4 regions of the Lysinibacillus sp. S1 genome follow, and region 1 is predicted to be linked to each of the others. Evidence: riboswitches for the same ligand, from Rfam matches in the RefSeq annotation. Region 1 holds a riboswitch; each other region holds the start of a gene.

Region 1 (8,691 bases):
GGAAAGGTAAAGTCTATTTTCTTTTTATCGAAGTATGCCTTTGTCCACTTATTGGCTTGTTGCTGAATCCATTTAGAAGTTAAAATGGAGAGGACAATGGTTAGCACAGTATAGGGAACAGGGACGGTAAAGCGAACGTCTTTTGCTTTCACTTTTACATGCATCATTCGTCGCCTCTACTCAATGAAGACTGCAACGGAATCTCCGTTTGCTGATTTTATATCTACAATTTGTCCATCTAGTTCATTTTCAATTGCTTCAAGAAGAAGATTGATGTCGATATCTTTTACGTATTTTTCAGATTGCGGAATACTTGCAGCGATGCTGTGTCCTGCCATCAATACGGCTTTGACAAGTTTAATTGGTAAATTTACCGTGACATTATCATTTTCGGTGGATACAACACGGACCTTTAACGTTTTATCTAAATACTTTGTTTTTTCCACAAATTTATTCTCTGATTCTTCTTTCTGTTGTAGCACTTGAATCAGCTCTGATCCTTTATCCGCATCAATTTTGCCCTCTTGAATCATCGTTAACACTTTTGTAATTTCCTCTTTCATGGTCGTTCCTCCCTATTCGTCTTTTAAGAGCTTTATGGCTTCATCTGTTGTGATTTCGCCATTTTCAAGCATGCTTACAATTTTTTTCTCATCTACTTCATTTTTCTTCTTTTGAGCATAGCCAAGGGATGAAATAATATCATTTAGCTTGCCTCGAACTGTTGGATACGAAACCCCCAGTTCCTTTTCAACCTCTTTAATATTTCCTCGGCAGGTTAAAAATACTTCCACAAAATGAAGCTGATCCTGTGATAAGGATGCTAGCTTCGACAATTCAAACTCATTTTCAATGGTCGTGTGACAATGAGAACACTGTAACTTCGTAATTTTTAATGTTTTACTGCAGACAGGACAATTTGTGATTACTTGATAAGCCATAGTGAACTCCTTCCTTTAAGTTAAGCTGATTATATAATAAAGAAATTAAAGATGTAAATAATAAAATTAATAATTTTAATTAAAAAATAAATAAAATTAATATCTTGATTAATTTTATTTATTTTTGTTTCTATATTGCTTTAAAAATTAAGAAAACGCCATTTTTAATTTCTCAAAATGGCGTTTCTGTTTAATTGGGTCTATCCTTCTTTTTTCTTTCCCGCGGGTGTGATGGCAAAATTGCATTGTATAACGCTTGTGAAGCGGGGTGCTGATATGTCCCATCCTTGCCTATCTCCTCCACTAGCTGACCATGCTGCATCACAAGGATGCGATCTGACATAAAACGTGTGGCCTGTAAATCATGTGAAATGAATAGATAAGCAAGCTGTAGCTCTTTTTGAAGTCTTTGCAGTAGCTCTATAATCGTCTTTTGCAAAATCATATCAAGACTACTAATGGCCTCATCTAAAACAATCAGTTTCGGCTTTAATGCAAGAGCTCTAGCAATGTTGACTCGTTGCTGCTGTCCCCCACTTAGCTGTGAGGAATAGTTTTGAGCCATTGCCCACTCTAACTCTACACAGTCTAGTAATTCCCTTACTTTCTGTTGTCGCTCTGCTTTGCTAAAATGCTCGAAATTCAAAAACGGTTCTTCGAGTATTTCGAAAATCGTCTGTTTTGGATTAAATGAATGATAACTATTTTGAAAAACAGCCTGTAAATTTCTTCGTATCATTTTTTTCTCTTTGCTGGGTGCTTCGTATAAATTGACACCTTGAAAGATCAGCTCTCCGTTTGTTGGTCGTTCAATCCCTAAAATAATGCGCCCTAATGTGCTTTTTCCAGAACCACTTTGACCGACGATGCCAAGACATTCTCCTTCCTGAAGTGAAAATGTCACATTCTCTAATACAGGGGCTTCCTGTCCTCGTTTGAATAGAAATGGTCTTTGCGCATAGTATTTCTCAATATTTTTTACTTCTAGTAGCGTCATTTTATCACCTCATAGCATTCTCGCTTGTAAAAGTTTCTTGGTATAGGGATGCTGAGGCGCATCAAAAAAATCAAAAACATTTGCTTGCTCAACGATTTCTCCTTGATACATCACAGCCACATCGTCCGCAAGCTCAGCAATGACACCTAAATCATGCGTGACAAGGAGTATGGTAGCATCTGTTTCTGAGCGAATTTGATTAAATAGTGTTAATACTTGTTTCTGATTGATGGTATCCAGAGCAGTCGTAGGCTCGTCTGCGATGTAGAGGGAGGCCTGTATCGCCATTGACAGAGCAATCATCACTCGCTGTAGCATGCCTCCACTTAACTGGAAAGGATAGTAGGACAAGAGCTGCTCTGGCTGAGGTAAATGAACTTTTTTCAAAGCATCAAGGGCGATCTGTCTCATTTCTTTTTTTGTAAGCTTAAAGTGTGCTTTTAATGTTTCTCGAAAATGACTTTCAATCGTTTGAATATGATCAAATGCAGCGGATGGGTTTTGCAAAATCATCGAAAGATGTCTGCCACGATAAGCTCTCCATTTAGTAGCTGAAACGTTTAATAAATTTTCTTGCAGATAGAGTACGTCCCCTTGGCTGACATGGGCAAAGGACGGTAATGTTTGCATGATGGCATGGCAAAGCATGGACTTGCCACTGCCACTTTCCCCGATAATTCCTAGGACTCGCCCTTTATAAGCTGTCAGGTTGATAGAGGTTAATATATTTTTCTCCCCTATTTTGACTGTGAGGTCTATCACTTCTAAAACTTTCTCCATAACTTCCCCTTTCCTAGTCAAGCCTTTTTAAACGATTTGCTAATTGATTAAACAATAACACAACAAGGATGATGGCAAGTCCTGGATAAAGCATTAATTCAGGATGCTGTCTCATGTATTGCTTTCCTTCATTGATCATCATGCCCCATTCTGGGATCGGTGCCTGCACCCCAAGTCCGATAAACGAAAAGCCTGCAATTTCTAAAATCACCTTCCCGATATCTAATGCGACAATCGTGACAATAGATGGCAATAGATTGGGTATATAATGGCGTCTAATTAATTGGATACCTGTAGTGCCCGTTATCCTAGCAGCTTGAACAAAGTCTTTCTCATTGATGCCAATAAACAAACCTCGGATCATTCTTGCATAATAAATAAGCTGTGTGAAAATGAGCGCTATTAAAACATTTTTTAAGCTAGGACCTAATATACCTAACAGTCCAAATGCAAGTACGAGTGTCGGAAAGGCTAATAAAATATCACATAATCGAATAAAAAGAAAATCAATTAATCCTCTTTTCAACGCTACAAAAGCACCCAGTAGGATAGCTAAAACAATAGCGACTAGCTGAATGATGAGCGCTGAACCTAAAGAATAACGAATACCTAAAAGAAGGCGTGACAAGATACACCTTCCTAAATGATCTGTACCTAATGGATAGTCCCAAGACGGGACTGAAAATTTCTTAGCAATATCGACAGCAAAAGGGTCGTGTGGCATTAAAATTGGCGCCAACAGTCCTAATAAGCCAGTAATGACAAGGAGGAATAGACTGATTAATCCTGTTAAGTTGCCACTTTTTGTTCGTACAAATTTCATTTTTAATCTCTCCTACCCTTCATCATTAGATGAGGGTCCAATAAACGATGCAATATATCTGTACATAAATTGGCAAGCACATAGATAACCGCAATAATTAACACATAGCATTGTACAACTGGATAATCCCTGTTCATAATGGATTCTATTAAGTACCTGCCGAGTCCGGGCCAGCTAAAAACCTGCTCCACAATCACGGCTCCACCTAAAAGATTGCCAAGGGTCATGCCTAGCAAGGAAGTCAAGGGAATAGCAGCATTTCGCAAAACATGACGGATAAGAATCACGGAGCTTTTTAATCCTCTTAGCCGTGCATATTGAACATATTGCTGCTGTAATTCTTCTAGGATGGTTGAACGGATAAGCTGAACGAATAATCCAATTGTTGGTAACGCCAGTGCGAAGGCGGGTAAAACTAAATGAGCAGGTGTGCCCTTCCCGTTTGTCGGAAAGAGTCCTAATTTTAAGCTAAATAAATAGAGTAATAGGAAACCTAACCAAAAGGCTGGAATCGACACACTCAATATGCTAAAGAATCGTATGATTTTATCGATGATGGTGTGCTTATACAATGCGCTTATTACTCCGAATGGAATACTTAGCCCTAAAATGAGGATAAACGCAGCAATAGCTAATTCAATGGTTGCGGGTAATTTCACGAATAGTTCATGTGCCACAGGTAATTTACTAACAAAAGATGTTCCAAAATCTAGCTGGATTATGCCCTTTCCCCATAGCAAATATTGAAGAAAAAACGACTTGTCCGTTCCCAGTTCCTCACGTAATGCCTGAATGGCTTCCTCTGTTGGCGCAACCCTTGCCAAACGTAGTATGACTTCAGCAGGCTCTACAGGAACAAAACGAATAAATACAAAGGTTAGGATGGAAACGCCTAATAAGACAAAGGGCAATGTTAAAATTCTTTTTAAACAAAAGATCCATGTTGATTCATACATGCTGTCACTTCCTACTCAATCCTATGATAAAGAGAGAGCTGTCTCTGCTAGACACACTCTCTCCTCCACTTTTATTTTTCTTTAGCCATTTGTGCATAAGGTATATCATATTCAGATGCACGTGGTGCAAAATCCTTTAGAGATGGTTGATAAATCACATTATTTGTTTCGTAAGAAATAGGGTAAAAGAGTGCCTGGTCATGAAACATCGTTAAAATATTCGTGTAAAGCTGCACGCGTTCCTGTTCATCTGTTCCTACTAATAATTGGTGAATTTTCGTATCGATTTCTTTGGCGTTTGCTAGGCCTAATTTCGCCTCGTACACACCACTAGCATTTGGTGTAGCTGATTCATTTGCAAAGCTATGTGGATCTGTAGGTGGTCCATTGGTACGCCAGAAATTAATATCCACCTGGTCATCCATCAATTTTTGAAGACCGACCATTACATCTGCCCCTTCTAAATTCAACTGAACGCCAATTTTTGCGAGTTCACCTTGCATTAATTCTGCCATTGGTTTTTGAATTGCATCAGATGCAATGTAAATCAAATCTAAAGACAACAGCTGTCCGTTTTTTGAACGAATTTTTTCACCCTTAGGTAATAACCACCCTGCCTCATCTAGCAATTGTTGGGCTTTTTCTGGATTGTATACAATAGGTGCTAAATCTATATTGGCATAAGGAATCGCATCCCAGAACAATGTGTTCGCTACTTTTTCCGTACCATGTGTAATACTGTCGACCATTTGTTCCTTATTAATAGCATATTGAATGGCTTGACGTACCTTTAGCTCAGATAATGGACCAGATTGTGTATTGAATAGCAGTGCTTTCGTAGATAAAGGCTCAGAGGTAGCAGTTTTGTATTTGCCACTGTCTTTTAAATACGTATAGTTATCTAAACTAATAATGCCACGCCCATAAATTAAATCTAATTCTTCGTTTTCAAATGCTAATGAAATAGATTCTGAGTCAGGAATAATTTTTACTTTTATTTGTTCAACTAGTGGTTTTTCTCCCCAATAGTTTTCATTGCGACTAAATAATGCATATTCGTCCTTTTTGTATTCAGTTAATACCCAAGGGCCTGTTCCAATCGGTGCTTTGATAGAATCTTGCGTCATATCATCCTTTGGGAATCCGTTATCCCCTAAAAAACGGAAAGGTCTGACGAAGGCAAGTTCGTTTAAGACTGGATAATAAGGCTCATCCAATTGCAGACGAATTGTAAAATCATCTACTTTTACAACCTCTTTCATGTGGTTAACCATGCCCATCCAAGAATGCATGTCTCGATTCGCTAAAACGGCGTCAAAGTTACGAATGACATTATCTGCATTAAATGCAGTGCCGTCTGAATATTTCACGTCTTTTCTTAGATGGAAAGTATACGAAGTTTTATCCTCAGAGATGTCCCAGCTTTCGGCGAGCTTAGGCGTAACAGTACCATCATCATTGTATTCCACCAAGGATTCATAAACCATTGCTTGGGCAGTCATTTGATTCGGTAAATATGTATGAGGATTCAATGGACCGACATCTAATGGCCAGCCAATCGTTATTATTTTTTCATCTGTTTGGTTTGCTGAGGTCTTTTCCTTTTCTTCATCCGTGCCTGTACAGCCAGCAAGTAAACTGAACGTCAGGACAAGCAGGAAAGGAAGTAAATACTTTGTCAATCTCATTTTCTGTCTCCTATCTCTATTCGTAGTACAAATACATCTACTTGTTGAAGAAGAGAAGGCATAAAAAAACCTTATTCTAAAAAAGAATAAGGACAGAAAAACCCACGATGAGCAAGTCTCCATCCATCTCCCTATCTTTCGTAGATCATCAATGAATCTTCTTACAAGCAGGCATTCTGGCTCATGAATCATCATTTTGTTTCACCTTCCCAAGTACTCACTCAGTGGTATTTGAAACAAAACTCCTCATTTACAGCTGCGGGACAGCATGGGATTTTCACCCATTTTCCTTTTAATTGAATGAAAGACGATTTCACTCAAACTTGTAATGATTGCTATGAAATTAGTAATAAACATAACATGCTCGCATGTTCACGTCAATTTTACTTTCTGAAGATAATATATATATCGACGTAAGATAAAAAGACTAGGGATTTACCCTAGTCTTCGTTATTGGAGAGTAGATGTAGTAGATTAAAAATCATTTCGTTAGCTTGATGTAGATTGTTGTACAGCTTGACGCAACGTTTTAGTAGCAGCAACCATATTCGCTAAAGCTGCAACGGTTTCATCTTCTTTTCTCGTTTTTAAGCCACAATCTGGATTCACCCAGAATTGATAACGGTCCAGCACCTGTAGACTATCTTTCATAATAGCGAGCATTTCATCCTCGCTTGGTACACGAGGGCTATGAATATCATAGACGCCTAAGCCAATTCCTTTTTTATAGGGCTGTACTTGTAGTGAGGTAATAAGTTCCCCATGACTTCGTGATGTTTCTATGGAAATCACATCTGCATCTAGTGCGCTAATTGGTTCGATGAAATCATTAAACTCACAGTAACACATATGTGTATGGATTTGTGTTTCATCTTTGACACTAGATGTCGCAAGCTTAAAGGAATTGACAGCCCACTCTAAGTAAGCCCCCCATTCCTCCTTTCTAAGCGGTAAACCTTCTCTTAACGCTGGCTCGTCCACTTGAATAATTGATATACCTGCGTTTTCTAGTGCTTCCACCTCTTTACGGAGTGCTAATGCAATTTGATAAGCGACATCTTTACGGGACAAATCATCTCGCACAAAGGACCAATTTAATATTGTTACTGGCCCTGTCAGCATGCCTTTTACAAATCGCTTCGTTAGGCTTTGGGCATAGGCGGATTCTTTTACGGTAATTGGTGAAGCCCATGCAACATCTCCATAAATGATCGGAGGCTTCACACAGCGTGATCCATATGAAACAACCCACGCTTTCTTTGTAAAGGCAAAGCCAGTCAGCTTTTCACCGAAATATTCAACCATATCTGTACGCTCAAATTCACCATGAACAAGTACATCGATATCTAATTCCTCTTGTATGGAGATCCAGCGCTTTGTTTCGTCTTCTAAAAATGTTTCATAGGCTTCATTCGATAATTGTTTCTTTCGCCACGCATTACGATTTCTTTTCACTTCATCTGATTGCGGGAAGCTACCGATTGTAGTTGTTGGAAACAGCGGTAATCCTAAGGCTTGTTGTTGGATCGTTTGTCGCTTCGTAAAATTACTGTGTCGTTCAAAATCTTGCTTTGTCACAGTTTGAACGGCTTGATGAATTAACTTATTTTGGCGGATTGGATGTTTTTTTAGAGCCTCAATCGCCTTCATACTTTCTGAAAAATTATGTTGTAAGGAACCATCTTTATCTCGTCTATATTTAGTCAGCCCCGTGATTTCTATGATTTTCTCATCTGCGAAGGCCAGAGACTGCTTTAAAACAGGGTCAAGTTCATTTTCAAGAGAGGTTGTGATTGGAACGTGCTGTAGGTTACTTGATGGTTGAATCCATAGTTCAGCAGCATGACTTAGCTGTTCAATGGCTTGAATCGTCGCATTGACTTCCGCCAGGTTTGAACGCCAAATATCACGGCCATTCACTACCCCTATTCCTAATACTTTATCCTGCGGGAAACCAAATTGACGAAGTGACGCCATATTTCCTTTATAGCCATGAACAAAGTCCAAACCGAATCCTTGAACAGGCAATGTACTTAATGCTTCATAGGCACTTAAAGCTTCGAAATAAGTCTGTAGCATTATTTTAGCCTCAGGAACGGCAGTGGCTAACTGGTCATACATTTCTTTCACCAGCTTTATCTCTGCTGGATCAAGTGTTAAGACGAGGGATGGCTCTTCTAGCTGAATCCAAGTGGCACCTGCATCCACTAATTCTTTTAATACCTGCGTATAGAGTGGTAATAAAGCTAATAAGTACTCAACCTGTGTTAATTTGTTGTAGCCTTTCGTTAACTTATAAAATGTATAGGGACCAATTAGTGTCGGCTTCGCAATGATACCGAAAGTTTCCTTCGCCTCTAAAAAGTCGGCTAACACTTTATTTTCTGTTAGTTGTAAGGCTTGTCCCTCATACTCTGGAACAATGTAGTGATAATTTGTATTAAACCATTTTGTCATTTCACTAGCTACGGCTGTTTTGTCTCCTCTTGCTACACTGAAGTAGGTA
Region 2 (9,046 bases), 1.1 Mb from region 1:
AGTATGGGTTCTTTCATTACTAGACGCTATATTCAATTATATGGAGAGCAAGTAGACAATGTTATTCTCTGTGGCACTGGAAATGTGACAGCCTTGCATGCTGTAGGAAATCTAGTAGCCAAGGCTTTAGCTAAGGGGCTAGGAAAAGAAACTGAAAGTAAGCTGTTAAATCGATTGAGCTTTGGTAGCTTTAATAAGCGATTTCCCAATCCGAAGACTGCCTATGATTGGTTATGTTCAGTACAACAAGAGGTGCAAAAGTATATCGATGATCCCTATTGTGGCTTTATTCCAACGAATCAATTTTTCGTGGATTTGACAACTGGCTTTGCCACACTAAATCGTAAAAAAGAATTAGCAAAAGTAAGAAAAGACCTTCCTATTCTCTTGATTAGTGGCAGTAAGGATCCAGTTGGTGAACAGGGGCTAGGCGTTTACAAAGTTGCTGAACAATTAGCAGCGGTGGGGGTAGAGGATGTAACGGTTTATTTATTCGAGGATAAACGACATGAAATTTTAAATGAAGACAATCAAGAAGCGGTCTTTCAAGTTTTATTACGGTGGTTAGAAAAATATGATAGAAACTAAATTGCAGCAGGCAGAGGTCGTAGCAATAGTGGGGCCGACTGCCTCAGGTAAAACGGCATTAAGCATTGAACTGGCAAAAAAATATCACGGTGAAGTCATTAATGGTGATTCCATGCAAGTTTATAAAGGGCTCGATATTGGGACAGCTAAAATTACCGAAGAAGAGATGGAGGGCGTTCCTCATCATTTACTAAGCTTTTTAGAGCCTACAGAACCCTTTTCGGTAGCAGATTATCAAAAATTAGTACGTGCGAAGATCGCGGAAATACAAGCTCGTCAAAAATTACCTATAATAGTAGGAGGCTCTGGCTTATATGTACAAGCTGTCCTCTATGATTTCCAATTTACTGATGAAAAAGTAGATGAAGAAGCACGAAAAGCCTACTATGAGGAATTAGCAAGGCTTGGCCCTGAGGCAATGCATGACAAACTAAAACAACTAGACCCTCAAACAGCGGAGACAATCCATCCAAACAATACACGTCGTGTTATTCGTGCATTAGAAATGCTGGAATTAAGCGGTGTATCAAAAGCAGCTGAAGCACAAAATCGAGGGGAAGTACCCCTTTACAATCATGTTATTTTAGGGTTAGGTCAAAACATGTCCCGTGACGTGCTATATGACCGTATTAATCGTCGTGTTGATTTAATGATGGAAAATGGTCTTCTGCAAGAGGTGAAGGGACTATGGCAGCAAAATATCCGTGGTGTGCAGTCTATACAAGCCATCGGATATAAAGAATTATATGATTATTTAGATGGCAAATGTACCCTAGAGGAAGCCATTGATAGCTTAACACAAAATTCCCGTCGCTATGCAAAAAGACAGCTTACTTATTTCCGTAATAAAATGGATGTCCATTTTATTACGCCGGATGATCGATTATAAGAATAAAGAAGAATTTCTAAAAATTACTAATTGATAAATTGGTAGAACATGCTACTATAGGAATGAAGAGGTAGAAAGTTAGTAGGGAGGCTATTTGATGAAATCAATCAATTTGCAAGATACGTTCTTGAACCAACTACGTAAAAACAGTGTTTTTGTAACTGTATTTCTGTTAAACGGATTTCAGTTAAAAGGGACTGTGAAATCATATGATAATTTTACAGTATTACTACTTGATGCTGAAAATAAGCAGCACCTAATCTACAAGCACGCCATTTCTACATTCGTACCAGCAAAACAAATAGAGTTTTTAGAGACAGAAGTATAATAAGTATGTTAAACAGTTAGTGTTCTCACACTGGCTGTTTTTTTTGCTACAAGCTATAATGATAGTGGAATTTGATATTTTGGAGGACAAAGTTTATGAAAACAATGGAAACAACACAATTATTAGATCTGTTAGATGCAAATGAGGACCTATATATTATCGATGTTCGTGAAGAGGATGAAGTAGCACATGGCATGATCCCAGGTGCTAAACATATTGCACTCGGAACTATCCCTGAACGTTTAGAGGAATTAGATGTAGAAAAGCCATATATTATTGTATGTAAGGCTGGAGCTCGTTCTGCCAATGCGTGTGCTTACTTAGAGGCACAAGGATTTGATGTAACAAACCTTGAAGGCGGCATGCTGGCTTATGATGGAGAATTAGAATTTAAATAAATCATGAAAAAAAGAAAGAGCATATACTCTTTCTTTTTTCATGATTATTTTTTCACGGCGTCCATGATAAAATTAAAATTCTCTTCAAAGTTTTTGTAGATATTAACATTTTTTTGTCCCTGCACTTTTGAAGCATAACTAGCAAAGTTTAGACCAGCTCCATAAATTTGTAGTGCTCCATTCGCCAAATCCCCTTTTTGGAGAAGCTCAATGCCATCTTTCAAGAAATTTTGACTCTCCTCGAAATGACACTCCGTAATGTATTTATCACCACTATGAAATAATTTTAAATTTTCTAGTATTTTATTTGCTGTCTCTTCGCTGATCGAAGCGTCGATATTGATTAATAACTGATTGATCGGTTTTACGAGTTTGGCATAGAGGCTATCGTGCGTTTCACAGGTTTCAGCAATAGCGTTTCTTAATTCTTTTGCATTCATCGTATCTACTCCTAACTTTTCATCGTTTTACTATTTGATACTTACCCTAATTTTAATCAACTGAATACTGAATTTTTAGAAATAATTTATGTTTACATTGAACAGATTATTAAGGTTTTCAACTTTTATGTTCAACATTACTCAGTGAATTGGCAAAACATATGCTACGGAAGGTAGAGATGATGGAAAAGTCTGTAGTTTATTTGTTAAGACAATTGATTTAGTAATTAGTTCTTGTACAAGCTGAGTGTTAGGCATAGAGAAATCTTTAAAAGCAATAATTAAGGAAGACTAGGAATCAAGTGAAAGATTCACAGGCTATTGATAAGCTTATATTGGGAATTGGAGTATGTACTAAGTTAACACTCAAAAAATTTTTTCCTCTTGACACTAAAAAAGTTGTAAAGTAGATTTAACATAATTACATAAAAGCAATAGGTGCCCACTAGGGAGAATAGGGAATAAAGTGAAAAGCTTTAGCGGACCCGCCACTGTATAAGGGAGTTTCATAGTGTATGCCACTAGCGAAAAGCTGGGAAGGTACTATGAGGTGTTGAACTTGAGCCAGGAGACCTGCCTACATGCTTTAGAAGATATAGATGATGGAAAAGTCTGTAGTTTATTTGTCATGACAATAAACTACAGACTTTTTATTTTGTCTTAATGAGAACGAGAGGAGAAATAATCATGCAATTATTACAAGACACGATTCAAAACATTCAAGGGGTTGATATGAAAAGTATGGAGCAAGCTAGAATGCGGATTGATGCGCTTTGTAAGCCCCCGGGTAGCTTGGGTAAACTAGAATCAATTGCCGTACAGCTCTCTGGTATAACAGGACAATTATATCCGACGGTCGACAAAAAGGTGATGATTGTCTGTGCTGCAGATCATGGTGTTTGCGAGGAAGGTGTAACCACGAATCCACAAGATGTTACGGTCTTTCAAACATTAAATTTTCCTAAGGGGGGTACAGGCGTTTGTGCGATTGCGGGGATTACCAATGCAAAGGTGGTCACAGTAGATGTGGGAGTAAAAGAAGATATTTCACTTGATGCAGGTGTCATTATTCATAAAATTAAATACGGTACCGATAACATGGCACACGGTCCAGCTATGGCCAAACAAGAAGCCATTCAATCGATAGAAGTAGGAATCCGTGTGGCCACTGAGGAAATCATAAAAGGTGCTGATGTACTTGGGACTGGAGAAATGGGCATCGGCAATACAACACCAAGTGCTGCGATATTAGCTGTTTTGACGGGATGCAACCCTATCGAAGTAACGGGGTTTGGTGCAGGAGTAGGCCAAGGAGGCATTGCCTATAAAGCGGCAGTTATTGAAAAAGCAATTACCTTAAATAAGCCTAATCCAAGTGATGTTATTGATGTTCTGGCTAAGGTTGGAGGGTTAGAGATAGGGGCGATGACAGGTATTATTCTTGGCGCTGCTGCCCATCGTAAACCCGTTGTCATTGATGGATTTATTTCGACTATAGCCGCCCTCATTGCTTATAAGCTCGAACCAAAAGTAATCGATTATATCATTCCTTCCCATGCTTCAGAGGAACCAGGGGCAAAAATTGCCGCTGCCTTACTGGGCATTGAACCGATGTTGCATATGAATATGCGTTTAGGCGAAGGTTCTGGAGCAGCCTTAGCCTTTCCTCTTTTAGATGCAGCTTGCTCGATGATGAAAAACATGGTGACTTTAGAAGAATCAATGCAGTTGTTAAAAAGGTAAGTTAAATGTCTCTTTTTTAATCAAATAAGGAATGAAACATTAGCTTAAACAATAAAACAGCCAATGACTTAATTTTTGGTCATTGGCTGAATGGTTATGCACGATTTAACTTTCGTAATGGCAAGCGCCACTTCATCATATAGGAAAGAATACGTAAAGCTGTAATCACTGCGAATAAAATATAAAGGAATATGTCCCCTGTAAAAACCTCGAATCCGATTAGCAGTCCAGCAAGAGCTGCCCAAACACCATAAACTTCATCACGGAGAACTAATGGTTTTCTTCTAGCTAATAAATCTCGTACAATACCACCACCTGAACCTGTCAAAACAGCAGCTACAATGACTGCGCTCACTGGCATATCAAGCTTGACAGCATAGAGTGCGCCTTGAATAGCGAATGCTGATAAGCCAATCGCATCTGTGAAGTTACCCCAACGATGCCAATGTTGAATCAGATGATGCGGAAAAATAAAGAATATCGTAATCGCAGCAAGCGCTATTTGAAACATCATATCCTGTCCCCAAAGCGTTGTGACAGGTAGTCCAATGAGTAAATTTCGAATAGCTCCTCCACCAAAAGCAGTCACAATACCAAGTATATATACACCGAATAAATCGTATTCTTCTTCCATGGCAATAATTGCCCCAGAAATAGCAAAGGCAATTGTTCCTATAATACTAAAAACCTCCCAAGCCATCCCTTTCACCCCTTCTATCAATAAATAAACTTTATTAAAAGTTAAAAGACTTTTTACGTAACAGAATCTATGAATTTAATAGCCAAAATCGGTCATTAAATACGCTTCTTGAAATAAGTCCGCACATTAGCTTAGCGTAAAATCCCCTTAGAAACAATAGGCAAGTTTTACAGGTGCACATACAAATTGATAAAATGTGATTAAAATAAAGAAAAACATTCGTCAAAAGCGTTCATATACCAGTAGTTGGTTAGGGAATTCTAGAGTGATTGAAGTCAATTTAGATAGTCAATAAATCTTCCTGATTGAAATGCGAGACATTGTGAAATGGAGAAGAAAGAATGACGTTTACATCAAATTTATCAACAGAAACGCTGTCATTAGCGGCAAAAGTAGAGGAGCAAGTTCGGCCTTATCATGCCAAGGTAGAAGAAATGGCGTTCTACAATCAGCAGAAGGTGCTAGCAGCTTTCAGAAAGCATCAAGTAAGTGATTATCATTTACATCCATCAAACGGCTATGGCTATGATGATGAGGGACGGGATAATCTAGAGCGTGTTTATGCGGAAGTATTTGGTGCAGAGGCAGCCATAGTCCGACCACAAATTATTTCAGGGACACATGCAATCACGCTTAGTCTATTCGGTGTTTTGCGTCCTGGTGATGAGCTGCTTTATATTTCTGGTCAGCCATATGATACATTGCAATCCATTGTCGATGGTGGTGATAAAGATACAGGTTCACTGAAAGATTATAAAATCGGTTATCGACATGTGGATTTACTAGATAATCAGGTCATTGATTGGGCAGGTGTAGAAGCGGCCATTACAGCACAAACCAAAATGATTGCGATTCAGCGTTCAAAAGGCTATGCAACACGTCCATCCTTTACAATTGAAGAAATTGTAGAAATGTGTGTAAAGGTACGTAAAATAGCTCCGAAAGCTATTATATTTGTAGATAACTGCTATGGCGAGTTTGTAGAGGCGCAGGAACCTACAGAGGTCGGTGCTGACTTAATGGCAGGATCGCTCATTAAAAATCCAGGTGGAGGCTTGGCTAAAATTGGTGGCTATATTGCTGGCCGAGCAGATTTAGTGGAGAAATGTGCCTATCGTATGACATCTCCAGGTATTGGAGCCGAAGCGGGGGCCACATTAAATACACTAGGTGATTTTTATCAAGGATTTTTCCTGGCACCACATGTTGTATCGCAAGCACTAAAAGGGGCGATATTTACAGCTGCAATGCTTGAGGAAATCGGCATGAGCACTTCTCCGAGCTATCACGCGAAGCGTACAGATTTAATTCAATCAGTATCGTTCCAAACAGCTCAGCAAATGATTGACTTTTGTCGCGAAATACAAGCGAACTCACCGATAAATGCCCATTATGCTCCTGAGCCAGCCTATATGCCAGGCTATGAAGATGATGTCATTATGGCGGCTGGAACATTTATTCAGGGGTCCAGCATTGAGCTAACAGCGGATGGCCCGATACGACCGCCATATACAGCATTTATCCAGGGCGGACTAACATATGAACACGTTAAATTTGCTATTTGCAGTGCAGTTCAAGCCATTCAAAAAGCATAACAAGACAATAGATAAAGCCTAAATATGAATAGTTTTTTACAATTTTTAATCAGATTGAAAAAAATAGTGCCAACCATGTTAGATAACCTTACATGGTTGGTTGACAGTAAAAAAATTTCGTTATATGATAAGCGGGTATTGGAGGAGGACTTAAATGAGTCGTGAAATTAGACGAACTATGCCGTTATTATCGATGAGTATCGTGATGCAATTAACAGAGCTTTCGGCAAGACAAATTCGTTATTATGAAGAACACCATTTAATTGAGCCGCACCGAACAGAAGGCAATCGACGTATGTTTTCACTGAATGACGTCGATACATTGCTTGAGGTTAAAGACTACTTAGAACAGGGTATGAATATGGCGAAGATTAAAAAAATATTTGCTAAAAAGAAAAATCCTGTTGCAACAACTGATGAGCAAGATTTAAGTGATTCAGAATTACGTCAAATTATGCGCGAAGAAATGCGTCAAGCACAGCGCATGCAAAAATCGTCCATCCGAAGAGGGGATTTATCTCGATTCTATTAATAAATAGGGTAGGGTAAACATAAAAGCTAGACAAATTATAGGAGTGTGGAAAACTGTGGGTAAATACACAAAAGAGGACATTAAACGTCTCATCGAAGAAAAAAACGTAAGCTTTATTCGTTTACAATTTACAGATATTCTTGGCACTATCAAAAATGTTGAGATTCCTGTAAGTCAATTAGACAAAGCACTTGAAAATAAAATGATGTTTGATGGCTCATCTATTGAAGGTTTCGTTCGAATCGAAGAATCTGATATGTATTTATATCCTGATCTTGATACTTTCGTAGTATTCCCTTGGACTTCTGAAAAAGGGAAAGTAGCACGTTTTATCTGTGATGTTTACACTGCGAAAGGCGAACCGTTTGCTGGTGACCCACGTAACAACCTAAAACGTATTCTTAAAAAAATGGAAGAAATGGGCTTCTCAAGCTTCAATTTAGGGCCTGAGCCAGAATTCTTCTTATTCAAATTAGATGCAAAAGGCGAACCAACATTAGAAGTAAATGACCATGGTGGTTATTTCGATTTAGCGCCAACAGATCTTGGTGAAAATTGCCGTCGTGATATCGTGTTAGAGCTAGAAGAAATGGGCTTTGAAATTGAAGCATCACACCATGAGGTAGCTCCAGGACAACACGAAATCGACTTTAAATATGCGGATGCTGTTACTGCGTGTGATAACATCCAAACATTCAAATTAGTTGTTAAAACAATCGCTCGTAAACATGGCTTACATGCTACATTTATGCCAAAACCATTATTTGGTGAAGCAGGCTCTGGTATGCACTTTAACGTGTCACTATTTAAAGGCAAAGAAAATGCGTTCTATGATGAATCTACAGAATTAGGTCTTTCTGAAACAGCTATGCAATTCATGGCGGGTGTTCTTGCACACGTACAAGGTTTCACAGCTGTAACAAACCCAACAGTTAACTCTTATAAACGTCTAGTACCAGGTTATGAAGCACCATGTTATGTAGCATGGTCTGCACAAAACCGTTCACCATTAATTCGTATTCCATCTGCACGTGGCCTTTCAACTCGTGTTGAAGTACGCTCTGTAGACCCTTCTGCAAACCCATATTTAGCGATGGCTGTTATTTTAGAAGCAGGTCTTGAAGGTATTCGTCAAAGCCTAACACCACCTGCTGCAATTAACCGCAACATCTATGTGATGTCGGAAGAAGAGCGTCAAGCAAATGGTATTGAAAACCTACCTGCAGCACTTGATGATGCACTAACATTACTTGCTAAAGATCAAGTAGCACAGGAAGCATTAGGTGAGCATATTTATGCAAACTTTAAAGAAGCAAAAGAAATCGAGTTCGATATGTACCGTACAACTGTTCATCAGTGGGAACGCGATCAATATTTAAAAATGTATTAATCATAAAGATACCGAGTGCCTGATAAAGGGTACTCGGTTTTTTTCTGAGCATATTAGGAACGATGGGGTCATCTGACAACCCCATCGTTATTTTATCATTAGCGCATATGTTTATGATGGTGTGGCATATGGCAAGGGTTAGGTGGCATACCACACATAGTATGTGTTTCACAGCATTCATTCACGACAGATTCTGTGCATGGGAAATAGTACTGATGATCAATCATATGTTTGTTCACTGTTGTAACATGTGCAGGTTGTACGTGTGGAACAACCGTATGGATATAATTTGTGCGTACATATTGCTCTGGTGGTAAAAATTGTGGTGGATCATATTGCATTGGCATCATTTGTGGCGGACAGCAGTGTGGACCTTTTGCCGGATGGCGTCTTCGTTGAAACATGTTATTACCTCCTGTTTTGATAAGTTGTAGTTCATTATT
Region 3 (5,962 bases), 1.8 Mb from region 1:
GCTCAGGAATTCAGCAATTAGAGCGAACGGTTGAATACGGGGAACAAAAAATTCAAGAGATTGACAGTAAAATAGCTGAGCTGACGCAGATGAAGCATGAGTTACAACAAATGCATGGCATGTTTAGCGAAAAATTAGCGACTTTAAAGGGAGAGATGCAAGATGAATAGTTCCAATTTATTAGCACGTAATGCCCGTAAGTATCCGAAAAATGAAGCCGTTATTTGTCATGGCAGAAGAGTAACCTACCAAGATTTAGATAAGCAGGTGACATGTTTTAGTAATGCTTTACTAGAGCAGGGAGTAAAGCAGGGGGATAAGGTTTTAATTTTTATGCCAAACGTTTTAGAGTTTGTTGTCAGTTACTTTGCTATTCAGCGTATTGGAGCGATCGTTGTGCCAGTCAATGCGAAGTTTACATTGCAAGAAGTAGAGTACGTGGCGCAGCATGCCGAGGCGAAGGCAATTGTCGTACATGAGGCTATTTTTGCAGCAGTTGAACAGCTAGCCGGTATTCCGTTAAAAATTAAAACAGGTCAAGAAAAAGTGGGATGGCATCAGTATGAATCAATGCTTCAAAATGCTAGTACACAAACAATTGATTGTCAGTTACAAGAGGATGACCCTTCCACGATTTTATATACATCTGGCACGACAGGAAAACCAAAGGGTGTGTTATTTAGCTACCGTAATATTTTAACAGTGGCGCAAATGATAGCTGTTGAAATGGAGGTAAAGCCTGAGAGCCGTATTTTGCTTATGATGCCATTAACACACTCTGCACCATTACATTTATTTTTAATGGCGGGTGTATTGGTAGGCTCAACAAATGTATTAACACCAACTTTTACACCCGATTTATTCATTGATTCCATTGAAAAGGAGAAAACAACACATTTCTTTGGTGCACCTGTTGCTTATTTATTAACGGCACAACTGCCAAGGCTACATTCGGCAGATTTGTCTTCTATGAAATGGTGGGTCTATGGTGGGGCACCGTTATCTCAAAGTGAGGTTCGGTTCATTCAGCAGGCATTCCGCACAAATAATTTGACTTGTGTATATGGATTAACAGAGGCAGGTCCAAGTGGCTCATTATTATTTGGCAAGGAGCATGAAGCAAAGGCAGGAAGTATTGGTCAGCGGGCGCCACTTGGTACAGAGTTGCGTATTGTGAATGACAGTGGAGAAAATGTAAATGTAGGCGAAGTGGGGGAAATTGTCTTGTTGGGTGAGGGCAACATGCTTGGCTACTATAAGGATGAAGTAGCTACTAATGAAGCCTTTATTGATGGTTGGTTAAAAACCGGAGATCTAGCTCGCAAGGATGAAGATGGTTTTATTTGGATCGTAGATCGTAAAAAGGATGTCATTATTTCGGGAGGTGTCAACATTTATCCGAAAGAAATTGAAGATTGTTTATTGAGCTTTGAAGGTATATTCGAGGTTGCGGTAATTGGTGTACCACATCCGCAATGGGGGGAAACTGTAAAGGCGGTGTATTCTGCTAAACAAGACATCCATGAGGAAGCTTTGAAAGCTTATTTAGAGGAGCATCTTGCAAAGTTTAAAATACCACGTATTTTTGAAAAAGTAGAAGCGCTACCACGCAATGCATCAGGCAAAATATTAAAACAAAATTTAAAGGGGCAAGAGGTGAGATAGCATGAAAGTATTACAACAAGAAGCAATGCGTACTACGAACTTTTTTACTGAAGATGACACGCTTCAAAAAATAGTGGAAATGATGTTAGATAAAGAGTTTTTATCCTATGCCCAACGAGAGTTAACAGATTTTGGTGAGCTATGTGCAGGTGATATTGATGCGAGGGCAAAGCATACAGATCGACAGGGTGAGCCTCGCCTTCAAAGATATGATGCCTATGGTGAAGAGATATCAGAGGTTTGGGTTAATGATGGCWWRYWKAYAYRMYTTGAAGAGACATATAATACTGGGATTGTAGGTTATGTACACAAGCATATTCCGCAGCTAGGACACAAGGGGAATTATGTTTATAGCTTTYCACAAGGTTATTTGCTATCACATGCAGAGCCCGGTTTTTATTGTCCAGTAACATTGACAATGGCAACTGCCTATCTATTAGATCATTATGCAGATGAAGAGGTAAAGCAGCGTTTTTTACCACATGTGTGTGCAACAGGTGACACAGATTTATATGAAGGTGCGACCTTTTTAACAGAACGTCAAGGGGGCTCTGACGTAGGTGCAAATGTGGTGGAGGCGAGAAAGGATGGCACTGCTTATCGTCTATATGGTGAAAAATATTTTGCATCCAATGCGGGCATGTGTGGTGTAGCGATGGTATTAGCACGKCTAGAAGGTGCGCCAGCAGGTTCCAGAGGCTTAACATTGTTTGCAGTTCCTTGGCGCAAAGAAGATGGAACAACAAATCATCTACGTATTCGCCGACTGAAAGATAAGCTAGGCGTTCGGGCAGTTCCCTCTGGTGAGGTAGAATTTGATGGTGCACTTGCCTATGTTGTAGGGGAGCAAAATAAAGGGATTTATTATATGCTAGAAGCACTAAATCTCTCTAGAATTTGTAATGCAGTCGCTTCAATTGGTATTATGCGTCGCGGCTTCTTAGAGGCAAAACATTATGTAAGCAATCGACATGCATTTGGCAAGCCCTTAACACAGTACCCTATGATTCAGGATACTTTAGGGAAATTTGCAGCTAAGTTGCACGTGGAAGTAGCGACAGTTTTTGATCTTATCCAATTATACGATAAAGTGACAAGTGGACAGGGAACTCAGCAAGATCTTATTATGAATCGTTTATATATTGCCATTATGAAAAAGGAAACAGCAGAGCAAGCTGTTCATTATGCTAGTGAGGCAATTGAATTACACGGAGGTAATGGCTATATAGAAGACTTTGTAACGCCCCGCTTATTAAGAGACGCCCAAGTGTTAACGGTGTGGGAGGGTACGGCTAATATTTTGGCCTTAGAACTCATTCGTTTAGTAGATAAGTTTCATGCTCATGAACTGTTTGTACAGGAGATGGAGGAACGATTAGACAAATTAGCTGACAGCTCACTAGTACAAATCGTTAAAGAACAATTGGCGAATATGTCTGTGAAACTGCAAATTTTTAGCGCTTTAGACGAGGCAACGAAAACTTTTGAAGCTAAGGGTATGGCGGAAAAAATGGCTCACCTTTATGAAAGTGTCATAGCGGTTGAGTGGGCACATAAATTTGGTGGGAAATATGAAAAACTAGCGGACGTTTATTTAGAACAGACATGGTCATTAAGAGAAATGGGTGCTCAAATGAAAACAGTCCAATACTTTTCTGAAATTGTATAATGGCCGGGGAGTCGTCTTGAATGGAGGCGACTTTTTTCATTTTCATGTATAATGAAATCAACTGAATATTATKAAGGTTCTTTACTTAAGTAAAGTGAAAAGGGAAATCGGTGTAATTCCGATGCGGTCCCGCCACTGTAAGTGTGAGTTTTTTCAAATGATGCCACTGAAGATTTCGGGAAGGCTTGAAAAATCGCAAGTAGCACTAGCCAGGAGACCTGCCTTTATAACGACATGACAACCTACGAGGATAGGGTGGTGGATTTTGTATCAGTTTTTTTGGTGCGATTTTGCCCCCTCATCGATCAAAGATGAGGGGTTTTATTTTGATGTAGAATAAAGCGAAATGTCGCACGGATCAACGAAGGAGGATTCACATGAAGAAATTTTGGAAAATAGGATTATCAGCATTTTTAGCAGTAGGCTTGCTAGCTGCTTGTGGGCAGGAAGCAAAAGATAACAAGCCATCTAACGAGCAGCAAACACAGCAAGAAACAGCACAYGTGGATGAAGCAACATTCCCAATGACGATAACAGATGCCCTTGGTAAGGACATTACACTTGAAGCACCTCCTGAGAAAATTGTTTCACTTATTCCAAGTAATACTGAAATCCTTTTTGGACTAGGTTTAAATGATGAAATAGTTGGTGTTACGGACAACGACGATTATCCGCCAGAGGCAGCTGAGAAGGATAAGGTTGGCGGTATGGAATACGATATTGAAAAAATTATTGCCTTAAAACCAGATATCGTTTTTTCACACGAATCTAGCATGTCTCTTTCAGAAGAGGCTATTGCACAGCTTGAATCAGCAGGTTTGAAAGTATTTGTTGTAAAAAATGCACAAGACTTTAATGAAACATATACAACAATTGAGCAACTTGGACGTGCTACAGGGAAATTACCAGAGGCAGAAAAAATTGTCGCTAATATGAAGGCAAAAGTAGAAGAAGTTTTGTCTAAAGTCAAGGATGTTGAACCCAAAAAAGTGTTAGTTGAAGCATCAGATGAGCCAGATATTTATACAGCTGGCAATGGTACATTTATGAACGCTATGCTTGAAATGATCAATGCAGAGAATGTAGCTGTAGATGGCGATAATTGGTATAAAATTGATGCAGAACAAATTATCGCAAAAAATCCAGATGTCATCGTGGTGACATATCATTATMTACCAGATAWTTTAACGAAAATAKCAAAACGTGCGGGCTTTMATACGATTAATGCCGTAAAAAATAATGCGATTGTGCAGGTAGATGAAAGTACGACAAGTCGTCAAGGGCCACGTTTAGCTGAAGGTCTAGAAGAATTAGCAAAAGCAATCTATCCTGAGGTATTTAAGTGAAAAAAATAGCACTAGCCTATACATTAACATGTACGCTTCTTCTTATTAGCATCTGGTGTGGCGTAGCGATAGGCTCGGTTCATATTCCATTAGAAGTATTGTGGAATAAGGCGGTTGATGAAACAGCCGCCAATATCTTTTGGAAAATTCGTTTGCCTCGCGTGTTATTAGCGGGACTAGTAGGCGCATCTCTAGCTATTGCTGGAGCAGCTTTCCAAGGTTTATTAAAAAATCCATTAGCAGATCCATATACACTAGGGGTTTCATCAGGGGCTTCTGTTGGTGCTGTTTTAACGATCTTTTTTAGTATTTCTATACCTGTTGTCGGTTTGTATGCGCTGCCAATCTTCKGTATGATTGGTGCTATCATTACGATGGTAGTTGTTATGAGCTTTGCTAGACTCGTAGACCGCTCATTAAAAATGGAAACGTTGATATTAACAGGTGTTATTTTTAGTTCTTTTTTAGGTTCCCTTATTTCATTAATGATTGCCTTATCTGGTGAAGAATTACGTCAGGTAATAGMCTGGCTACTTGGTTCTGTTTCGATGCGTGGTTGGCCATATGTCCAAATGATCATTCCTTTTGTGATTGTTGGTTCAATTATGCTATGGACACAAAGACGAGAATTAAATGTTTTGTTGTATGGTGAAGAGCGAGCAAAACATTTAGGTGTTAATGTAAAGCGCAGTAAATATTTGATATTAACAGGTGGCTCCATGCTAACTGGAGCAGCTGTAGCAGTTTCTGGCACAATTGGCTTTGTAGGATTAGTAGTGCCGCATATGACAAGGATGATTTGGGGTTCTGATCATCGCCACTTATTACCATTATCTTTTTTCAATGGTGCAACATTACTCATTATTTGCGACTTAGTAGCACGAACAATCATTGTGCCAAGAGAGCTACCAATTGGTGTTATTACGGCATTTATTGGAGCACCTGTTTTCTCCTATATTTTTTATAAGCAGCGAAGAAGCAAGGGGGTACGGGCATGATTGTTGTTGAACATCTATCAGGTGGCTATGAAGATGTACCAATCGTCAGGGACATTAGTTTTACTGTTGAAAAAGGAAAAATTCTTGGCATTCTAGGGCCGAATGGTAGCGGGAAATCCACATTATTAAAAGTAATGAGTGGTATTTTACCAGCTACTGCTGGAACCGTTTCGATTGATGGACAAAATATTCTTTCTTATAATGCTCGTGCTTTGGCGAAAAAAATGGCTGTATTACCACAGCTTCATGCAAATGCTTTCTCGAACAGTGTGAGAGAGGCAGTT
Region 4 (6,130 bases), 170 kb from region 1:
TTTTTTGGAGGGCTTGTAATATCTTATGGCAGGGTAGAGATATATTGATGCCCAAGCAAGAAATACCCGCGGAAATACCCGAAGCGAGCAGGCTCATCCCATCCTACAGGCAATGCATGGCTGCCTGTGCTTCTTGCCATGGAACCGAATATCCTTTGCCCTTAGCACAAAAGATACTAGAGGAACTATACTCAGGGTCGGCATTTCTATCGTAGCCAATCTGTGCAATCACATCCTCTGTATTATGGCACACATCATAGCCATCAAATTGGAGTGTGAGTGCACCTTTCCCATTTGTATAGGCGGCAAAGGTTGTACTGTAGCTCATTAAAGTGGCAACAGGTGCACGACCTGTTAGGATAACATCCGTTTCGGATAAAATCGGGTCATCGAACGTGCCAGCTGCTTGCTGAATATCAGTCATCATACGACCGATAAAGTCATTTGAAGCTTTCATTTTAAAGCGATAATAGGGTTCAAGTAGGACATTTTGTGCCTGCTCCAGCCCCTGACGCAGGGCACGGAAACTGGCTTCACGGAAATCTCCCCCCGATGTATGTTCATTGTGCCCGCGACCTGTTAGAAGTGTAAAATGAATATCTGTTACAGGGAAGCCTGTCAGTAGCCCATGATGGTCACGCTCAAACAGATGCTTTTCAACAAGGCGCTGATTGCCTACAGATAAATGATCGGCATGACAGGCATTGGTGAAGGTATTACCTGTTCCACGTGGATTTGGCTCCATTAATAAATGAACTTCTGCATAATGCTTGAGGGGGTCGAAATGACCATAGACCGTTACGGTCGTCGCAATGGTTTCGATGTATAAAATGTGCGGCTCACCAAAGGAGACAGCTAATGAAAAACGCGTCATTAATACCTCTGTAAGGACCTACAATTGAATGGCACCCATAATATGCACATGGATTTCCTGAAATTTTTCCTGCCAGACCACACGCAAGGACGGTTCTTCTGCTTCGAGTAAACGGAAAATCTGTAGCACTTCCTTGATATGCTGATCACCCTCATATTGAACCTTTGCCTGTAAGGTTGGGACAAGCTCATAGGGCTGTGATAGCATCGTTGTACCGATTCGATCCCCAATGTTTGCCTGGCTCAGTCCTTTGACAGCGAAAATTTCTCCTGCCTCTACCTGTTGAACGGTCTCAAAGCGWCTTCCGTTATAAAGTCGAATTTCGGTCACTTTTTCTGTTACMTCGTCAAATGAAAATTCATCTCGTACATGCAACGAGCCCTTGGTTGCCTTCATAAAGGTTAAACGCTGGTGACRATCATGACGAATCTTAAAAACCTCGCCCTCAAATGGGGCATCCTTGTCAAAATGGGAAGCCGTTAACAGCGGGAGCTGGTCAAGAAATTCCTGAATGCCCTCATCCTTTAAGGCCGAGCCAGCAAAGCAAGGGAAGGCACCTTCATTTTTAATCATTTCCTTTAATTGAGCAAGACACTGTTCATGCTCCAATGACTCATTTAGAAAGGCATCAAGCAATTTTTCGTCGCGCTCCGCCAGCCATTCCATAATATTATTTGATACATAGTCTGCTCGCAGTGGCTCATCGATGAGCAATACATGCTGAGAGCAATCTTTGCGAAGCTGGCTGATGACGGCCTCCATATTGGCACCCTCACGATCCATTTTGTTGATAAAGAAGAAGGTAGGGACATGGTATTGACGTAAAAGTTGCCACACTGTTTCTGTATGGCCCTGTATCCCTTCGACAGCGCTAATGATAATAATGGCATAATCCATCACACGAATGGCACGCTCCATCTCAGGGGAGAAATCGACATGCCCTGGCGTATCAATCAATGTGTATGTATCATCGCCAATATTCATGCGCCCTTGCTCGGCAAATATCGTAATGCCCCGTCTGCGCTCTAGCTCATGATGATCAAGAAAGGTATCCTGATGATCAACACGCCCCCGTGCTTGAATACTATTTGTATGAAAAAGCACTTGCTCAGAGAAGGTCGTTTTTCCTGCATCCACGTGCGCAAGTACACCGATCGTTTTGTACATAAGAAATCCTCGTTTCTATAGAATGCTATCTTTTTATTGTAACAGAATACTAGCTTCTATATTTCTTGTAAAATAGTTCGTCTTTATGTCGAAATAGTGCTAATATAATGATGATTATACTTTTAGTGTCATACTACTGATTGCGCGATAAATTTTCTTCTGCTAGTCTATCAATAGTATTGACCATTATAGAACGTATTGGTGCAAATGGCATTTGTCATTTGCTTAAAAGGGAAATCGGTGCAATTCCGATGCTGTCCCGCAACTGTAAATGGGGAGTCTATACAGCATGCCACTGTAGTGAAACTATGGGAAGGCGTATAGATGATGAACCTAAGCCAGGATACCTGCCAGTATGTATTTTTTGACTAAGAACCACGAGGATGGGGATAGTGATGAAGGTAATGATACCGTTATTTCACTATGCTACTCTCTTGGCGACAAGAGGGTTTTTTTATGCCCTTCCAACTACCTTAGTAGTAAAGAAGTCTCTGATTTCTTTCTATATTTTAACAGCAAAGGAGAAAAGGACATGAAGAAATGGAAAAGTATATGGTTGATGATGATCATTGCCTTGGTCGCTGTTTTAGGGGCTTGTAACGCAAAGGACAAAACGGAATCAGCTGCACAAGGTGAAAAGGTTGAGCCATCTGAGGCGGCAGCAGCAGTAACCATTGAAAATAATGACACAACTCAAACATATACGGAAGCACCAACAAAAGCGATTAGCTTAAATCAACATGTGACAGAAATCATGCTAGCACTTGGTTTAGAGGATTCTATGGTAGGGACAGCTTACTTAGATGATAAAATCTATGAGCCACTGCAAGAGGCATACGATAAGGTCCCTGTTCTTTCCGATCAATACCCAACGAAGGAGCAAGTCATCGATGCCGAGGCAGATTTCCTATATGCAGGCTGGAAAAGTGGCTTTGGCGAAAAGGGTGTAGGCACACCAGAAGAGCTTGAAGAATTAGGCATCCATACGTATTTACATACGGCTTCCAACATGACAAAGCCAACAATAGAGGATATTTTCACTGATATTCGCAATATCGCGAAGATTTTCCGTATTGAGGATCGTGGCGAAGCTTTAATTGAGCAAATGACGAAAGATGTAGAGGCAGTACAAGCTAAATTACCAAAAGATAGCGAAAAATTACGTGTTCTTGTGTTTGATAGCGGTGAAAAGGATGTATTTACAGCTGGTCAAAACTTTATGAATGAGCTTGTGACAATCGCGGGTGGACAAAATATTTTTGGTGATGTGGAATCAGGCTGGACAACTGTGTCGAAGGAAGATGCAGTAGACCGCAACCCAGAGGTAGTTGTCGTGATTGATTACGGTGAAACAACGGCAGACCAAAAGATCCAATTCTTAAAAAATGATCCAGCCTTAAAGGAGATGGAAGCCGTCAAAAATGAGCGCTTTGTCATCCTGCCACTTTCAGCAGCGTCTGAAGGGGTTCGTGCGGCAGAGGCCATTGAAATTTTAGCAAAGGGCTTCTATCCTGAAAACTTTTAATCCATTCGAGCTAGCGTTTTTGCTAGCTCCTTTTTTATAAGGAGCGATAAAAATGAACGCATTTCAAAAAAATGTACCAGATCAAACATTTGAAACACTGAACCGTCATGGTGAGTTTACCCGTCTAGCCGTTAGCCCTGGCATTATTAATAAGCATTATACTCCTGCACAATTCCAAAAAATAGCCGAAATTGCTGGCGAAAAGGGGGCGATAAAATATTCTGCTTCCTATAGTATACTCGTATCCATACCAACGTGCGATGCCACAGAAGCGGTGCAAGCCTTACAGGAAGCAGGTCTTTATGTTGCTCCCTCTGGTTCAATCATAGCCATGAAGGCCTGCGATTTTTGTGATGGGGAGAAAATGGAGGCTACTCCGATAACCGAACAGCTCTATCATGCCATAGAGGGGATGAAGGTACCTGCAAGAGTGCGTGTCAATATTAATGGCTGTGCATCAGCTTGCTACAATGCAGTCTATGATGATATTGGACTCGTTTACCAACAAGAAAGCTTTGATGTCTATTTAGGGGCAGTACCAATGGGAGCAAAGGCACAGGCTGGCACATTATTCGCTAAGAGGGTAGACGTCACACAAATTGAAGATTTTTTACTGCACCTGATAAACCTTTATAAGGAGCATGCTCGCCCAAATGAGCCCTTTTATAAATTTTATCGCAGAACAAAGTCAGCAGAATATTGGGAACTAGTAAAAAATTCAATTAAATAGAGGAATATTACTTAGGGTGTCGAAGTATTGTAGTAAGACAGAAAATTACAATACAAAGGAGCAAGAACATGACATCGAAACAAGGGATTCAACCAGAAGATCTTTATCACTTAAAATCAGTAGCAGATCCACAGCTTTCACCAGATGGGACAGAGGTAGTTTATGTAGAGACTCGTATGGACGAGAAGAAAAATGACTATATATCGAATTTGTTTTACATAAACTTGAAGGACAAAACACCACAGCAATGGACATTTGGTGAAGATAGAACGAGTTCCCCTGTTTGGTCACCAGATGGCAGTCAAATTGCATTTTTGTCAACGAGAACAGGTAAGTCGCAAATTTATGTTCTTTCGAAAGCAGGTGGAGAGGCAAAACAGGTGACACATTGTAAAAATGGAGCGACCTCCCCTGTCTGGTCACCATGTGGCAAGAAAATTGCTTTTTCAGTCGTGCTAGGGAAAGATGAAACCATCCTAGATAAAGCGGAGGATGAGAAGAAAAAGGATAAAGAACTAAAGCCACTAGAAATCGAGAAAATGAAACACAAATCGGATGCTGGTGGATTTATTGATATGGAGCAGTTTACCCATATTGCCATTGTCAATGTGGCATCAGGAGAGCTAGAACAAGTGACAGAAGGCAAAGAGTACTGCCATCTGGGTACTTGGTCGCCAGATGGCAAATACCTTACGTACTTAGCAGATAAAGCGGAGGATTTAGATTTCTCATTTAATGTGGATATCTATTTATTGGAGTTAGAATCTAAGCAGAGTCACAAGCTAACAGAAGGTTCGGGTGCATATTACCAAACAGCTTGGTCTCCGAATAGTCGCTATCTTTCTTTTGTAGGTGGAGAACGTGAATTTGAAAATGCCACACAAGCAAAGCTTTGGATTTATGACATGGAGCAAAAACTACTAAACTGTGTAACAAGTGATTTTGATGCGCCTGTTGGTGATTATGTCATCGGTGATTTCCTGCAAGGTGTAGCGTCACCACGTGTGCAATGGATGAATGATAATCATAGCTTCTACTTCCAAGTCACAGATCACGGCAATGCGGCGATTTATTACGGAAATGTAGATGGCGAAATTTACCCAGCTATCCATGATGATCAATATGTCTATGGCTTCTCACTTGATGCGCAAAACGATCAGGCTATTGCGGCTATTAGCACAACGACCCATCCAGGCGATCTGTTTTATGTGAACCTAAAAACAGGTGACAAAGAACAGTTGACGTCCATTAATGAAGATTTTTTAAAAACCAAAACATTAGCTGTTCCAGAGAGTATCGAATTTGAAGGTGCAGAAGGCTGGAAGGTCAATGGCTGGATTATGAGGCCAGTTGGCTATGAAGCAGGGAAGAAATATCCTCTCATTCTTGAAATCCATGGTGGTCCGCATGCAATGTATGGTAATACCTACTTTAATGAATTCCAAATCCTTGCTGCACAAGGCTTTGCAGTGCTTTATACGAATCCGCGTGGTAGTCATGGCTATGGCCAAAAATTTGTGGATGCAGTACGTGGCGATTATGGTGGTAATGATTATGCGGACTTAATGGCAGCGGTAGACTACGCTCTGGAGCACTATGATTTTATTGATCAAGATCGTCTAGGTGTAACTGGTGGAAGCTACGGTGGTTTTATGACCAACTGGATTGTGGGCCATACAAATCGCTTTAAAGCAGCTGTGACGCAGCGCTCCATTTCGAACTGGATTAGCTTTGCTGGTGTCAGTGATATCGGCTATTACTTTACAGACTGGCAAATTCAAGCAGGACTCGATGATATAGAGAAGCTATGGCATCATTCGCCACTGAAGTATGT

The links. Region 1 has a riboswitch for cobalamin ahead of nikA (nickel ABC transporter substrate-binding protein). Riboswitches for the same ligand answer to the same signal wherever they lie in the genome.
Region 2: another riboswitch for cobalamin. It lies ahead of cobT (nicotinate-nucleotide--dimethylbenzimidazole phosphoribosyltransferase); the one in region 1 lies ahead of nikA (nickel ABC transporter substrate-binding protein).
Region 3: another riboswitch for cobalamin. It lies ahead of ACHZEU_RS10965 (ABC transporter substrate-binding protein); the one in region 1 lies ahead of nikA (nickel ABC transporter substrate-binding protein).
Region 4: another riboswitch for cobalamin. It lies ahead of ACHZEU_RS02670 (ABC transporter substrate-binding protein); the one in region 1 lies ahead of nikA (nickel ABC transporter substrate-binding protein).

What each region holds. Positions count from the first base shown of each region.
Region 1 is NZ_CP173154.1:348,180-356,870, forward strand. Features, by position in the region: gene ACHZEU_RS01825 (hypothetical protein) at 1-167, opposite strand, end outside; gene ACHZEU_RS01830 (SHOCT-like domain-containing protein) at 177-563, opposite strand; gene ACHZEU_RS01835 (DUF2089 domain-containing protein) at 576-941, opposite strand; gene ACHZEU_RS01840 (ABC transporter ATP-binding protein) at 1,132-1,938, opposite strand; gene ACHZEU_RS01845 (ABC transporter ATP-binding protein) at 1,948-2,718, opposite strand; gene ACHZEU_RS01850 (ABC transporter permease subunit) at 2,732-3,541, opposite strand; gene nikB (nickel ABC transporter permease) at 3,544-4,497, opposite strand; gene nikA (nickel ABC transporter substrate-binding protein) at 4,569-6,185, opposite strand; cobalamin riboswitch at 6,334-6,527, opposite strand; gene metE (5-methyltetrahydropteroyltriglutamate--homocysteine S-methyltransferase) at 6,675-8,691, opposite strand, start outside.
Region 2 is NZ_CP173154.1:1,482,177-1,491,222, reverse strand. Features, by position in the region: gene ACHZEU_RS07870 (alpha/beta fold hydrolase) at 1-588, shown strand, start outside; gene miaA (tRNA (adenosine(37)-N6)-dimethylallyltransferase MiaA) at 575-1,477, shown strand; gene hfq (RNA chaperone Hfq) at 1,575-1,805, shown strand; gene ACHZEU_RS07855 (rhodanese-like domain-containing protein) at 1,901-2,203, shown strand; gene ACHZEU_RS07850 (hypothetical protein) at 2,248-2,643, opposite strand; cobalamin riboswitch at 3,063-3,239, shown strand; gene cobT (nicotinate-nucleotide--dimethylbenzimidazole phosphoribosyltransferase) at 3,331-4,386, shown strand; gene ACHZEU_RS07840 (trimeric intracellular cation channel family protein) at 4,481-5,086, opposite strand; gene ACHZEU_RS07835 (methionine gamma-lyase family protein) at 5,428-6,681, shown strand; gene ACHZEU_RS07830 (MerR family transcriptional regulator) at 6,836-7,213, shown strand; gene glnA (type I glutamate--ammonia ligase) at 7,269-8,603, shown strand; gene ACHZEU_RS07820 (CotD family spore coat protein) at 8,702-9,007, opposite strand.
Region 3 is NZ_CP173154.1:2,171,103-2,177,064, reverse strand. Features, by position in the region: gene ACHZEU_RS10980 (MerR family transcriptional regulator) at 1-170, shown strand, start outside; gene ACHZEU_RS10975 (class I adenylate-forming enzyme family protein) at 163-1,665, shown strand; partial or broken gene ACHZEU_RS10970 (acyl-CoA dehydrogenase family protein) at 1,667-3,334, shown strand; cobalamin riboswitch at 3,392-3,575, shown strand; gene ACHZEU_RS10965 (ABC transporter substrate-binding protein) at 3,712-4,680, shown strand; gene ACHZEU_RS10960 (FecCD family ABC transporter permease) at 4,677-5,678, shown strand; gene ACHZEU_RS10955 (adenosylcobinamide amidohydrolase) at 5,675-5,962, shown strand, end outside.
Region 4 is NZ_CP173154.1:519,530-525,659, reverse strand. Features, by position in the region: partial or broken gene ACHZEU_RS02675 (GTP-binding protein) at 104-2,041, opposite strand; cobalamin riboswitch at 2,224-2,411, shown strand; gene ACHZEU_RS02670 (ABC transporter substrate-binding protein) at 2,574-3,566, shown strand; gene ACHZEU_RS02665 (precorrin-3B methylase) at 3,619-4,296, shown strand; gene ACHZEU_RS02660 (S9 family peptidase) at 4,365-6,130, shown strand, end outside.